One region of the Citrobacter sp. LJND-P06 genome, then DNA from elsewhere that is predicted to be linked to it. Evidence: predicted binding sites of a transcription regulator. Region 1 holds the regulator's gene; each other region holds the start of a gene.

Region 1 (3,122 bases):
CATCGCGGTGGACAATATTGTGCGGGCAGATCGCACCCGGCAGATGATTGTCGATTTCTACCGTCATTTTGATGATGTTGAGCTGATTGTTTCTCAGGAAGTGTTCAACGGCGTCTGGGATGCGCTGTCCGACGGACGCGTGGAACTGGCGATTGGGGCGACGCAGGCTATCCCCGTCGGTGGGCGCTATACCTTTCGCGATATGGGAATGTTGAGCTGGAGCTGTGTGGTGGCACGTCATCATCCTCTGGCGACGATGCCCGGCCCTTTGAGTGATGATACGTTGCGCAACTGGCCGTCGCTGGTTCGTGAAGACACCTCACGGACACTGCCTAAACGTATTACCTGGCTGCTGGATAACCAAAAACGGGTGATCGTACCGGATTGGGAGTCGTCAGCGACCTGCCTTTCCGCCGGGTTATGTGTCGGTATGGTGCCTACGCATTTTGCAAAACCGTGGATCGACAGCGGCAAATGGGTCGCATTAACCCTGGAGAATCCATTCCCGGATGCGGCATGTTGCCTGACCTGGCAGCAAAATGACACCTCGCCCGCATTAGCCTGGCTGCTGGAGTATTTAGGTGACAGTGAAACGCTGAATAAAGAGTGGCTGCGAGAACCTGAAGAGGTTCCCGCAGGGGAGGCTTAACGACGATAGTCGCGGAACGGACCATCAGCAACCGAACGACGTTCGATCAGTCGCGGGTGGACTTCAATAGACTGCGACTCTTCACGCTTGTTGACGATTCGGTCTAACAACATATTAAAGGCCGTTTCGCCCAGTGAGTCTTTCGGCTGGTGAATCGTGGTCAGTGCGGGGGTGAAATAGCGCGCGTTGCGCACATTGTCATAACCGATCACCGAAATATCTTGCGGTACGCGCAAACCCATTTCGTCGGCAGCGCACAGCGCCCCCATTGCCATGATGTCACCACCGCAGAATACCGCTGTGGGGCGATGGGTCTGAGAGAGGATCTGCTGCATTGCACGATAACCAGACTCGGGTTCAAAATCGCCCTGAACTATCCAGTTTTCCGGCACTTTTATCAGCGCTTCGTCCATCGCCTTCATAAAGCCCGCCAGGCGGCCAGCACCCGTGTTACGTTCCATTGGGCCAGGAATGACGCCAATCTCACGATGACCGCGCTCGACCAGATAACGACCGGCCATATAACCGCCTTCGAACGCGTTATCAATGACCGTATCGGTAAAGTCAGCTTTCGCTTCGCCCCAATCCATAACCACCATAGGAATATGGCGATACTCTTCAAGCATGGAGAGCAGGGACTCCGGGTATTCCGAACACATGACCAGCAGACCATCCACACGCTTTTGCGCCATCATGGAAAGGTAGGCCCGTTGTTTTTCGAGATTATTCCAGGCATTGCCAAGAATCAGGGTGTAGCCTTTCTGGAAGCAGTTTTTCTCAACGGCTTCAATAATCTCAGCGAAATAAGCGGCTTCACTGCTAGTTGCCAGCAGGCCGATAGATTTGGTGTGATTCACCTTCAGGCTGCGGGCGACGGCACTCGGGGAGTAGTGCAATTCTTTGATAGCAGCCCAGACAGCATTGCGCGTCTCTTCTGCGACAAAACGCGTCTTGTTAATTACATGTGATACGGTTGTAGTGGAAACGTTTGCTCGCTTCGCTACATCTTTAATTGTTGCCATTACATTTCACTCCAGACCATATCCAAACTCCTGAAAATACTGTAGGTAAACGTTTGCCTCTACACACCCTTATCGCAACATCAGGGTTGCGGCACGCCGGGAAAACGACACGAAACGTCAGGAGGGGGTCAATGGCCGGTACACTAATCAAGTAAGCGTGGAATTTTGTCTGATCTTGACGAAAAGGGGAAGAGTTAAAAGTGGTTATCAATATAAATCCTGGGAGATTTTTACATCCAAGTGTGTAAAAATGCGCAATATCACTTTTTGTGTGGGAATAAAAAGGAGCAAATTTGATGAGCACCGATCTGAAGTTTTCATTAGTAACCACTATTATTGTTCTGGGCTTGATCGTCGCGGGTGGTCTGACCGCCGCACTGCACTGATTTACCGTGAGGGAGCGTGCTCTCCCTCATTTCGTTACCCCTTCATTGTTACTCAATCAGCAAAAGTCTTTTGCCATTCTGTTAACTTTATTATTTTTGTGATTGATGTCATGCTTTTGGCTCTTATCGGGTGTCGCTTCGCGGCACGGTCAGCGGAGTCGACGTATGAAAATCAATTACCCCTTACTGGCGCTTGCGATTGGCGCATTTGGTATTGGAACCACGGAATTCTCTCCAATGGGGCTGTTGCCCGTCATTGCGCATGGCGTGAATGTCTCTATTCCCGCCGCCGGGATGCTCATTAGCGCTTATGCGGTGGGCGTGATGGTGGGCGCGCCGTTGATGACCCTGCTGCTTTCACACCGGGCTCGTCGTAATGCGTTGATTTTTCTGATGGCCATTTTTACGCTGGGCAACGTCCTGTCGGCCATTGCGCCGGATTACACCACCTTGATGCTATCGCGCATTTTGACCAGCCTAAATCATGGCGCGTTTTTCGGATTGGGTTCGGTCGTGGCGGCCAGCGTGGTGCCGAAACATAAACAGGCCAGCGCCGTGGCGACGATGTTTATGGGGCTGACCATTGCAAACATCGGCGGCGTACCTGCCGCTACATGGCTTGGGGAAACCATTGGCTGGCGGATGTCCTTTTTAGCAACGGCCGGGCTGGGGGTGATTGCGATGCTCAGTTTATTCTTCTCTCTGCCGAAAGGGGGAGCAGGGGAACGCCCCGATGTGCGTAAAGAACTGGCGGTCTTATTACGTCCGCAGGTGCTTTCTGCGCTGCTCACCACTGTGCTGGGGGCGGGGGCAATGTTTACCCTCTACACCTATATTTCCCCCGTTCTGCAAAACATCGCCCATGCTACGCCGGCATTTGTCACCGCCATGTTAGTTCTGATCGGCGTCGGATTTTCGATCGGCAACTATTTAGGCGGCAAACTGGCCGATCGTTCCGTCAACGGTACGCTGAAAGGTTTCTTACTGCTGCTGATGGTTATCATGCTGGCGATTCCTTTCCTGGCGCGCAATGACCTGGGCGCTGCGTTCAGTATGGTCGTGTGG
Region 2 (3,122 bases), 1.3 Mb from region 1:
GTGTGCCTGCCCAAAACGCCAGGGCAAAGACCAGCGTCAGCAAGCCCAATACACGCAACGCTGAAATCAGACGAGAAGGATCGCTCACGCGAGGGGCAATCACCAGACTGCCAAGGAAACGCGCCACCAGCCCTGCGCCCAGCAGAAGACCAATAGTTTCAGGCGTTAATCCCAGACCTTTGAGCCAGACGCTCCAGAAAGGTAAAAAAATACCGTAGCTAAAGAAGTAGGTGAAATAAGCGAGCGCCAGCCAGCGCGTGGAGTGCAAAACCATGATTCCCTCCCGTTAGGAGGCGATAGTCTGGCGATAAACGCCGGCTGGCGCAAGTGAGTATTAACAGTGATATAACATGTGCTTTTACGCTAATCGACGATGATTTGCATGGCGAAATGACTGCGTTCCCCCCCGAGCTAAGACCCGCAATCCCGGTTGCCCCGCCAGATTATGGGCGTTGACCGGATGCGACTGCGGTTCAAGACAACGGAACCCGCCACCCGACATTCTGAACAGCATCAGCCACGGAGTTTGCGCCAAAAGCGTGACGTGCATCACGTCACGCCGTATCACCGCCTTCCCGCCCCAGCCGGAATATCCCACATTTAGCCAGGCATCGTCGCCGTATTGTGCATGGGCGAAATTCGCAGCCGTAAAGCATTGGGCGCTGCGTCAGGAACGTGTCAACGCTATTCAGGGATGATCATTAAATGCAAAAAAGGCCGCTTTCGCGGCCTTTGTTTTTTCTGAAAGCAGAATTACGCGTAAACAGGGAAACGTGCGCAGATATCCAGCACTTTACCTTTAATACGTTCGATAACCGCTTCGTCGTTGATGTTGTCCAGCACGTCACACATCCAGCCAGCCAGCTCTTTCACTTCTGCTTCTTTAAAGCCGCGACGTGTCACAGCCGGAGAACCGATACGGATGCCGGAAGTCACGAACGGGCTCTTCGGATCGTTTGGTACGCTGTTTTTGTTGACGGTGATGTTGGCGCGGCCCAGGGCTGCGTCTGCTTCTTTACCGGTCAGGTTTTTGTCGACCAGATCCAGCAGGAACAGGTGGTTCTCAGTACCGCCAGACACCACTTTGTAGCCACGGTTCAGGAACACTTCCACCATCGCTTTGGCGTTTTTCGCGACTTGCTGCTGGTAGGTTTTGAACTCAGGCTCCATCGCCTCTTTCAGCGCCACGGCTTTCGCTGCGATAACGTGCATCAGCGGGCCGCCCTGAGCGCTTGGGAACACTGCGGAGTTCAGTTTTTTGTACAGCTCTTCGCTGCCGTCTTTTGCCAGGATCAGACCACCGCGCGGGCCAGCCAGCGTTTTGTGGGTGGTGGTGGTGACAACGTGAGCGTGCGGAACCGGGTTCGGATAAACGCCAGCGGCAATCAGACCCGCAACGTGCGCCATGTCGACGAACAGGTACGCGCCAACGCTGTCTGCGATTTCACGCATTTTTGCCCAGTCAACGATACCGGAATAGGCAGAGAAACCGCCGATAATCATTTTTGGTTTGTGGGCCTGAGCCTGCTTCGCCATGTCGGCGTAGTCAATTTTACCGGACTCATCAATGCCGTAAGGCACGATGTTATACAGCTTACCGGAGAAGTTAACCGGAGAACCGTGAGTCAGGTGACCGCCCTGCGCCAGGTTCATCCCCAGCACGGTATCGCCCGGCTGCAGCAGCGCGGTGTAGACCGCGAAGTTTGCCTGAGAGCCAGAGTGCGGCTGGACGTTAGCGTAATCAGCGCCAAACAGTTCTTTCGCGCGGTCGATCGCCAGTTGCTCGACGACATCCACATATTCGCAACCGCCGTAGTAGCGTTTGCCCGGATATCCTTCAGCATATTTGTTGGTCAGCTGAGAACCCTGCGCTTGCATGACGCGCGGACTGGTGTAGTTTTCGGAGGCGATCAGTTCGATATGCTCTTCCTGACGTACTTTTTCCTGCTCCATAGCCTGCCACAGTTCGGCATCATAATCGGCAATGTTCATTTCACGCTTTAACATCCGCATCTCCTGACTCAGCTAACGATAAAATTTGGCCTTAAAAGGCAGTCCCGTTGGACAACGACCAACAGTATAACTGAATCATTCATTGATAACAGGTCTTGACAAAGGATTTTACGCAAACGATTACCTTCAGGCGGTACAAGGCTTTGCCGAATTAAGGTCTTATGGATTTTAGCGGAATTCTTTTCAGGTTTGTGATGCATACTTTTCATTTTGTAACGTTACAAGCGCAAAATCACAAAGAACCATTTACAATGCAGGGGTATTTTTATAAGATGCATTTGATATGCATCATTAAAGATTTAATTAAAAGGAAGCCCGCATGCTTGACGCCCAAACTATCGCCACTGTAAAAGCCACCATTCCCCTGCTGGTTGAAACGGGTCCTAAACTGACCGCCCATTTCTACGATCGCATGTTTACGCATAATCCTGAACTCAAAGAAATTTTTAACATGAGTAATCAACGCAATGGCGATCAACGCGAAGCGTTGTTTAATGCGATTGCCGCTTATGCCAGCAATATTGAAAACCTGCCGGCCCTGCTGCCTGCGGTCGAGAAAATTGCGCAGAAGCACACCAGTTTCCAGATCAAACCAGAGCAATACAACATTGTGGGCGCGCATCTGCTGGCCACGCTGGATGAGATGTTTAGCCCAGGTCAGGAAGTGCTGGACGCGTGGGGAAAAGCCTACGGTGTCCTGGCTAACGTCTTTATCAATCGCGAAGCGCAAATCTACAGCGAGAACGCAGGCAAAACCGGCGGCTGGGAAGGGACGCGTCCGTTCCGTATCGTGAATAAAACCCCGCGTAGCGCGCTGATTACCAGTTTTGAGTTCGAGCCTGTCGATGGTGGCGCCGTCGCAGAGTACCAACCTGGGCAATATCTGGGAGTCTGGCTGAAGCCGGAAGGTTTCCCGCATCAGGAGATTCGTCAGTATTCACTGACCCGCAAGCCGGATGGCAAAGGCTATCGTATCGCCGTTAAGCGCGAAGATGGCGGTCAGGTTTCAACCTGGCTGCACAACCATGCAAACGTGGGCGACGTGGTGCATTTAGCGGCCCCGGCGGGTGATTTCTTTATGGCCGTTGCCAACGATACCCCTGTTTCTC
Region 3 (3,122 bases), 1.3 Mb from region 1:
CCATATAATCGATGCGGTATTGATCGTCTACAGAGCCATCGGCCTGCTGGACATCAATCGCGCCAAAGCCGTTTTCGACGATGAACAGCGGTAGCTGATAGTGATCCCAGAACCAGTTGAGCGAATAACGCAGCCCCACCGGGTCAATCTGCCACCCCCAGTCGGACTTCTGCACATACGGATTAGAGACCAGGCTGGTGCTTTCGTCGTAGTCCAGTTGTGGGTTATCCGCCGTCGCTTTGGTCGTGAACGACATATAATAGCTGAAACCAATATAGTCGACGCAGCCCTGCGTCAGCGCCTGTTTATCGTCTTCAGTGATATCCAGCGTAAAACCCCGGCGCGCAAAGTAGTTCAGCAGATGCTGCGGATATTTCCCACGCACGTGCACATCGGTGAACCAGTAGCGGCGATGCATGGCGTTCATCGCCATCATCATGTCGTTCGGCGCACAGGTCAGCGGATAGATTGGGCACATGGCGATCATGCAGCCGATTTGCAGTGACGGGTTAATTTCACGCCCCGCTTTCACCGCCAGCGCACTGGCCACCAGTTCGTAATGCGCCGCCTGGAACATCACGGGCTCGCGGTCTTCACCCGGCAGGTATTTCAGACCCGAGTTGGTGAAGGGCGCAAAGTCTTCGTGGAAGTTGGCCTGGTTGTTGATTTCATTGAACGTCATCCAGTACTTCACTTTGTGCTGGTAGCGTTTAAAAACCACCTGTGCAAAGCGAACGAAGAAGTCGATGAGCTTACGGTTGCGCCAGCCGCCATATTCCGTCACCAGGTGATACGGCATCTCGAAATGCGACAGCGTAATAACAGGTTCAATGCCGTGTTTCAGACATTCATCAAACAGAGAGTCATAAAATTGCAGACCGGCTTCATTCGGCTCCAGCTCGTCGCCTTTTGGAAAAATACGCGTCCACGCGATGGAGGTACGGAAACATGTAAATCCCATTTCGGCAAAGAGCGAAATGTCGTCTTTATAGCGGTGATAGAAATCGATGGCTTCGTGATTGGGGTAATTCTTACCGGGAATGACGCCGGGGGTTATCTCTCTGGGAATACCGTGCGCACCGGCGGTCATAACATCCGCCACGCTGACGCCTTTTCCCCCTTCCTGCCAGCCGCCTTCTAACTGGTGAGCCGCCACTGCGCCTCCCCACATGAAATTCGCTTTAAATCCAGACATACGCTTCCCTCATTCGTCGCAATTTGCTGGCCACAGTCTCAGGCCACACTTACAGAAACCGGTTTCATTACGATACTGTGCATTTATCAGGCAGGTTTCAAGCACGAAAATGAAACCGGGTTCATTTTCGTGGTGCAGTTCAAATAACCAGAATTTCGAGAGTGAAATGTTGAAAAAATCAGCAGTTCTATGCCGATGCAAAGCAGGCTCGCAAACGTTTGCTTTCCCTGTTAGAATTGCGCCGAATTTAATTTTCACCGCAAGTAAACGCGTGGGGACCCAAGCAGTGACCGATAAAACCTCTCTTAGCTATAAAGATGCCGGTGTTGATATCGACGCGGGTAATGCTCTGGTTGATCGAATCAAAGGCGTAGTGAAGAAAACCCGTCGTCCCGAAGTGATGGGCGGTCTGGGTGGCTTCGGCGCGCTGTGCGCATTGCCGCAAAAATATCGTGAGCCTGTACTGGTTTCCGGCACTGATGGCGTAGGGACAAAACTGCGTCTGGCAATGGATTTAAAACGTCACGACACCATTGGTATCGATCTCGTGGCGATGTGCGTTAACGATCTGGTGGTTCAGGGCGCAGAGCCGCTGTTTTTCCTGGATTACTATGCCACCGGCAAACTGGATGTCGACACGGCCTCCAGTGTGATAAGCGGTATTGCCGAGGGTTGTCTGCAGTCTGGCTGCGCGTTGGTTGGCGGAGAAACCGCTGAAATGCCGGGCATGTATCACGGCGAAGATTACGACGTGGCCGGGTTCTGTGTGGGCGTGGTCGAAAAATCAGAAATTATTGACGGCTCGAAAGTGGCTGACGGCGATGTGCTGATCGCGCTGGGTTCCAGTGGCCCGCACTCCAACGGTTACTCTCTGGTGCGTAAAATTATCGAGGTCAGCGGTTGCGACCCTGAAACGACAGAACTCGAAGGCAAACCGTTAGCCGACCATCTGCTGGCGCCAACGCGTATCTATGTGAAGTCAATTCTGGAACTGATTGAACAGGTTGATGTACACGCTATCGCTCACCTGACAGGCGGCGGTTTCTGGGAGAACATCCCGCGCGTTCTGCCCGACAACACACAGGCAGTGATTGATGAATCCTCCTGGCAGTGGCCGGCCGTCTTTGACTGGCTGAAAACCGCAGGTAATGTCAGTCAGCATGAAATGTATCGCACTTTCAACTGCGGCGTCGGGATGGTGATTGCCCTGCCGGAAGCGGAAGTCGATAACGCACTCACGCTGCTGAAGGCCAAAGGTGAAAATGCGTGGAAAATCGGTATCATCAAAGCCTCTGATTCCGAACAGCGTGTGGTTATTGAATGATGAATATTGTGGTGCTTATTTCCGGTAACGGAAGCAATTTGCAGGCAATTATCGACGCCTGCAAAGAGCAGAAAATTAAAGGCACCCTCAGGGCAGTATTCAGCAATAAGGCCGACGCGTTCGGCCTTGAACGTGCCCGGGAAGCAGGTATTCCAGCGCATGCGCTGACCGCCAGTCAATTTGCCAATCGTGAAGCGTTCGATCGCGAACTGATGCGGGAAATTGATGCTTATGCCCCCGATGTGGTGGTACTGGCAGGCTATATGCGAATTCTCAGTCCGGCGTTTGTCGCGCACTACGAAGGGCGTTTGCTCAATATTCACCCTTCCCTGTTGCCGAAGTACCCAGGCCTGCATACGCATCGTCAGGCGCTGGAAAACGGCGATGAAGAGCACGGCACGTCTGTGCATTTTGTTACTGATGAACTGGATGGCGGCCCGGTGATTCTCCAGGCTAAAATCCCGGTTTTTGAGGGCGATAGCGAGGATGACATCACCGCACGCGTTCAGGTGCAGGAGCACGCTATTTACCCGTTAGTGGTTAGCTGGTTTGTTGATGGACGTCTTGAAATGCGCGAAAACGCAGCATGGCTTGACGGCATCA
Region 4 (3,122 bases), 2.3 Mb from region 1:
CGGCCGCGATTGGCATCGCGATGGGCAGCGGTACAGATGTCGCGCTGGAAACCGCCGATGCCGCTCTGACCCATAACCGCCTGCGCGGGCTGGTTCAGATGATTCAACTGGCGCGTGCGACCCACGCCAATATTCGACAGAACATCGGCATTGCGCTGGGATTAAAAGGGATTTTCCTTGTCACGACGCTGCTGGGGATAACCGGTCTTTGGCTGGCGGTGCTGGCGGATACGGGGGCGACGGTGCTGGTGACGGCGAACGCGCTGCGGCTGTTGCGCCGCTGATACTATTGCCGGATGGCGGCGTTGCCTTATCCGGCCTACGGGCTGCACGTGAAGTATTATTCTTTGCAGGCCGGATAAGCGTAAGCGCCATCCGGCTTACGGGCTGCACGTGGAGTATTATTCTTTGTAGGCCGGATAAGCGTAAGCGCCATCCGGCTTACGGGCTGCACGTGGAGTATTATTCTTTGCAGGCCGGATAAGCGTAAGCGCCATCCGGCTTACGGGCTGCTCGTGGAGCATTATTCTTTGTAGGCCGGATAAGCGTAAGCGCCATCCGGCCTACGGGCTGCGCGTGGAGTATTATTCTTTGTAGGCCGGATAAGCGTAAGCGCCATCCGGCTTACGGGCTGCTCGTGGAGTATTATTCTTTGTAGGCCGGATAAGCGTAAGCGCCATCCGGCCTACGGGCTGCACGTGAAGTATTATTCTTTGCAGGCCGGATAAGCGTAAGCGCCATCCGGCTTACGGGCTGCACGTGGAGTATTATTCTTTGTAGGCCGGATAAGCGTAAGCGCCATCCGGCTTACGGGCTGCACGTGGAGTATTATTCTTTGCAGGCCGGATAAGCGTAAGCGCCATCCGGCACCGCTTACCGTCCTTTACGGATCAAATAGCGGTACGGCAGCGATTCCGTCTCTTTCGCTAACAGCTCATGTTCCATAAAGGTACAAAAACCGGGGATGTCGCGGGTCGTCGCCGGATCGTCAGCGACAATCAACAGCGTTTCGCCTGTCTGCATGGTGCGTACCGTTTTACGTACCATCATGACGGGTTCCGGGCAGCGCAGTCCCTGAGCATCAAGCGTATGGTCGGGAGTAGAAAGCAGGAAAGTCATCATCGTCTCATTTACGCAAAAAACGGCGGTAGTTTACCGCCAGTTTGCAAGTAAGCCAATCAGGTTAACGATTGCGTGAAAAACAACCATTGCAAAGCGCGCAGAACGCAGTATCATTCGGCGGTTTTTTATTGGGTTCCCTCACCCCATCGCTAAAAAGGTCACAATATGACGCAGTTCTCTCAAACGCAGCGCGTAAACGCGTTGTTCTGGCTATCGCTTTTCCATTTGCTGGTGATCACCTCCAGTAACTATCTGGTGCAGCTCCCGGTTTCCATTTTTGGTTTCCACACCACGTGGGGCGCGTTTAGCTTTCCCTTTATTTTTCTCGCCACCGATCTGACCGTGCGTATTTTTGGCGCGCCGCTGGCACGGAGAATCATCTTTGCCGTGATGATCCCGGCGCTACTGATCTCCTATGTCATCTCGTCGCTGTTCTATATGGGTTCCTGGCAGGGATTTGGCGCGCTGTTGCACTTCAACCTGTTTGTCGCCCGTATTGCCGCCGCCAGTTTTATGGCTTACGCGCTGGGGCAGATTCTGGATGTGCACGTCTTTAATCGCCTGCGCCAGAATCGTCGCTGGTGGCTGGCGCCGACAGCATCGACGCTGTTTGGTAATGTCAGTGATACGCTCGCCTTCTTCTTTATCGCTTTCTGGCGTAGCCCGGACGCGTTTATGGCCGAGCACTGGATGGAGATAGCGCTCGTCGACTACGCATTCAAAGTGCTGATCAGCCTCGTCTTCTTCCTGCCGATGTATGGCGTATTGCTGAATATGTTGCTGAAAAGGCTGGCAGATAAATCTGAAATCTCGGCATTACAGACGAGTTAAAGGTTCATTTTCCGAGTTGTGATAAGATGGGCGAATGAGCCGTTATGGCCGTTTATCGAAAGGAAGAAGTCAATGCGCAATCTGGTTAAATATGTCGGTATTGGCCTGCTGGTTATGGGGCTTGCGGCCTGTGATAACAGCGATACGAAAGCTCCGGCAGAGGGTGCCACAGCGGAAAGTAACGCAACCGGACAACCTGTCAGCCTGATGGATGGCAAACTCAGTTTCTCACTGCCGGCAGAGATGACCGATCAGAGCGGCAAGCTGGGGACTCAGGCCAACAATATGCACGTCTATTCTGACGCCACCGGCCAGAAAGCCGTCATTGTGATTGTGGGCGACGACACCAAAGAAGAGCTGGCCGTGCTGGCGAAACGTCTGGAAGAGCAACAGCGTAGCCGCGACCCGCAATTGCAGGTCGTGACCAACAAATCTATCGAGCTGAAAGGCCATACGTTCCAGCAGTTAGACAGCATTATTTCGGCGAAAGGCCAGACCGCTTACTCTTCCGTGGTGCTGGGTAAAGTGGGCGACCAACTGCTGACCATGCAAATCACGCTGCCTGCGGACGATCAGCAAAAAGCGCAAACTGCCGCTGAAAACATCATTAACACGCTGGTCATTCAGTAACGGTTAAGACGATGATACGGCCTCCTGCATTGTTGCCGGGGGCCGTTTTTTTAACCGCCAGGTCAACAAAAACGCAACCGCCACCAGTCCCGCCGCCGCCAGATAGATAACCGGCACACCCGCCCATGTCATCACCAGCCCGGCCAGTGGCCCGGTAACGCCCAACGACAAATCCATAAACACCGTATAGGTTGCCAGCGCTGCGCCCTGGTTTTGCTGCGGCACCGCTTTCACCGCCACCACGCCCAGCGCCGGGAAGACCAGCGAGAATCCGGCCCCTGCCAGCAATACGCCGATTTTCGCCATCCACGGCAGTACTGCCATCCCCACCAGCAGCAACCCGACAACCTCCACCGCAAAGCAGATCATCGCCACATTTAAACCGCCGATCCGATTGATGCCATTGGGAAACAACAGACGCGTGCCGACAAACGCACAGCTAAACAGCGTGAGGGCGAACGCCGCGCCGTCCCAGCCTTTGGCGTCATAAAACAGGGTGATAAAGGTGGCTATTACGCCAAATCCGGCAGACGCCAGCG

The links. The regulator PurR, encoded in region 1, represses purine synthesis genes. The targets are predictions, from matches to a motif close to CANGCAAACGTTTGCNTG.
Region 2: the regulator PurR is predicted to act here: its motif matches at 2,123-2,140, upstream of glyA (serine hydroxymethyltransferase).
Region 3: the regulator PurR is predicted to act here: its motif matches at 1,403-1,420, upstream of purM (phosphoribosylformylglycinamidine cyclo-ligase).
Region 4: the regulator PurR is predicted to act here: its motif matches at 1,180-1,197, upstream of tusA (sulfurtransferase TusA).

The regions. Positions count from the first base shown of each region.
Region 1 is NZ_CP187317.1:2,494,113-2,497,234, reverse strand. Features, by position in the region: gene punR (DNA-binding transcriptional activator PunR) at 1-649, shown strand, start outside; gene purR (HTH-type transcriptional repressor PurR) at 646-1,671, opposite strand; gene cydH (cytochrome bd-I accessory subunit CydH) at 1,968-2,057, shown strand; gene ACO7SM_RS11940 (MFS transporter) at 2,223-3,122, shown strand, end outside.
Region 2 is NZ_CP187317.1:1,174,821-1,177,942, reverse strand. Features, by position in the region: gene ACO7SM_RS05710 (3-phenylpropionate MFS transporter) at 1-274, opposite strand, end outside; partial or broken gene ACO7SM_RS05705 (aldose 1-epimerase) at 364-643, opposite strand; gene glyA (serine hydroxymethyltransferase) at 754-2,007, opposite strand; gene hmpA (NO-inducible flavohemoprotein) at 2,333-3,122, shown strand, end outside.
Region 3 is NZ_CP187317.1:1,225,234-1,228,355, reverse strand. Features, by position in the region: gene ACO7SM_RS05905 (6-phospho-beta-glucosidase) at 1-1,195, opposite strand, end outside; gene purM (phosphoribosylformylglycinamidine cyclo-ligase) at 1,482-2,519, shown strand; gene purN (phosphoribosylglycinamide formyltransferase) at 2,519-3,122, shown strand, end outside.
Region 4 is NZ_CP187317.1:242,797-245,918, reverse strand. Features, by position in the region: gene zntA (Zn(II)/Cd(II)/Pb(II) translocating P-type ATPase ZntA) at 1-284, shown strand, start outside; gene tusA (sulfurtransferase TusA) at 874-1,119, opposite strand; gene ACO7SM_RS01095 (7-cyano-7-deazaguanine/7-aminomethyl-7-deazaguanine transporter) at 1,288-1,953, shown strand; gene ACO7SM_RS01090 (DcrB family lipoprotein) at 2,026-2,583, shown strand; gene ACO7SM_RS01085 (MFS transporter) at 2,587-3,122, opposite strand, start outside.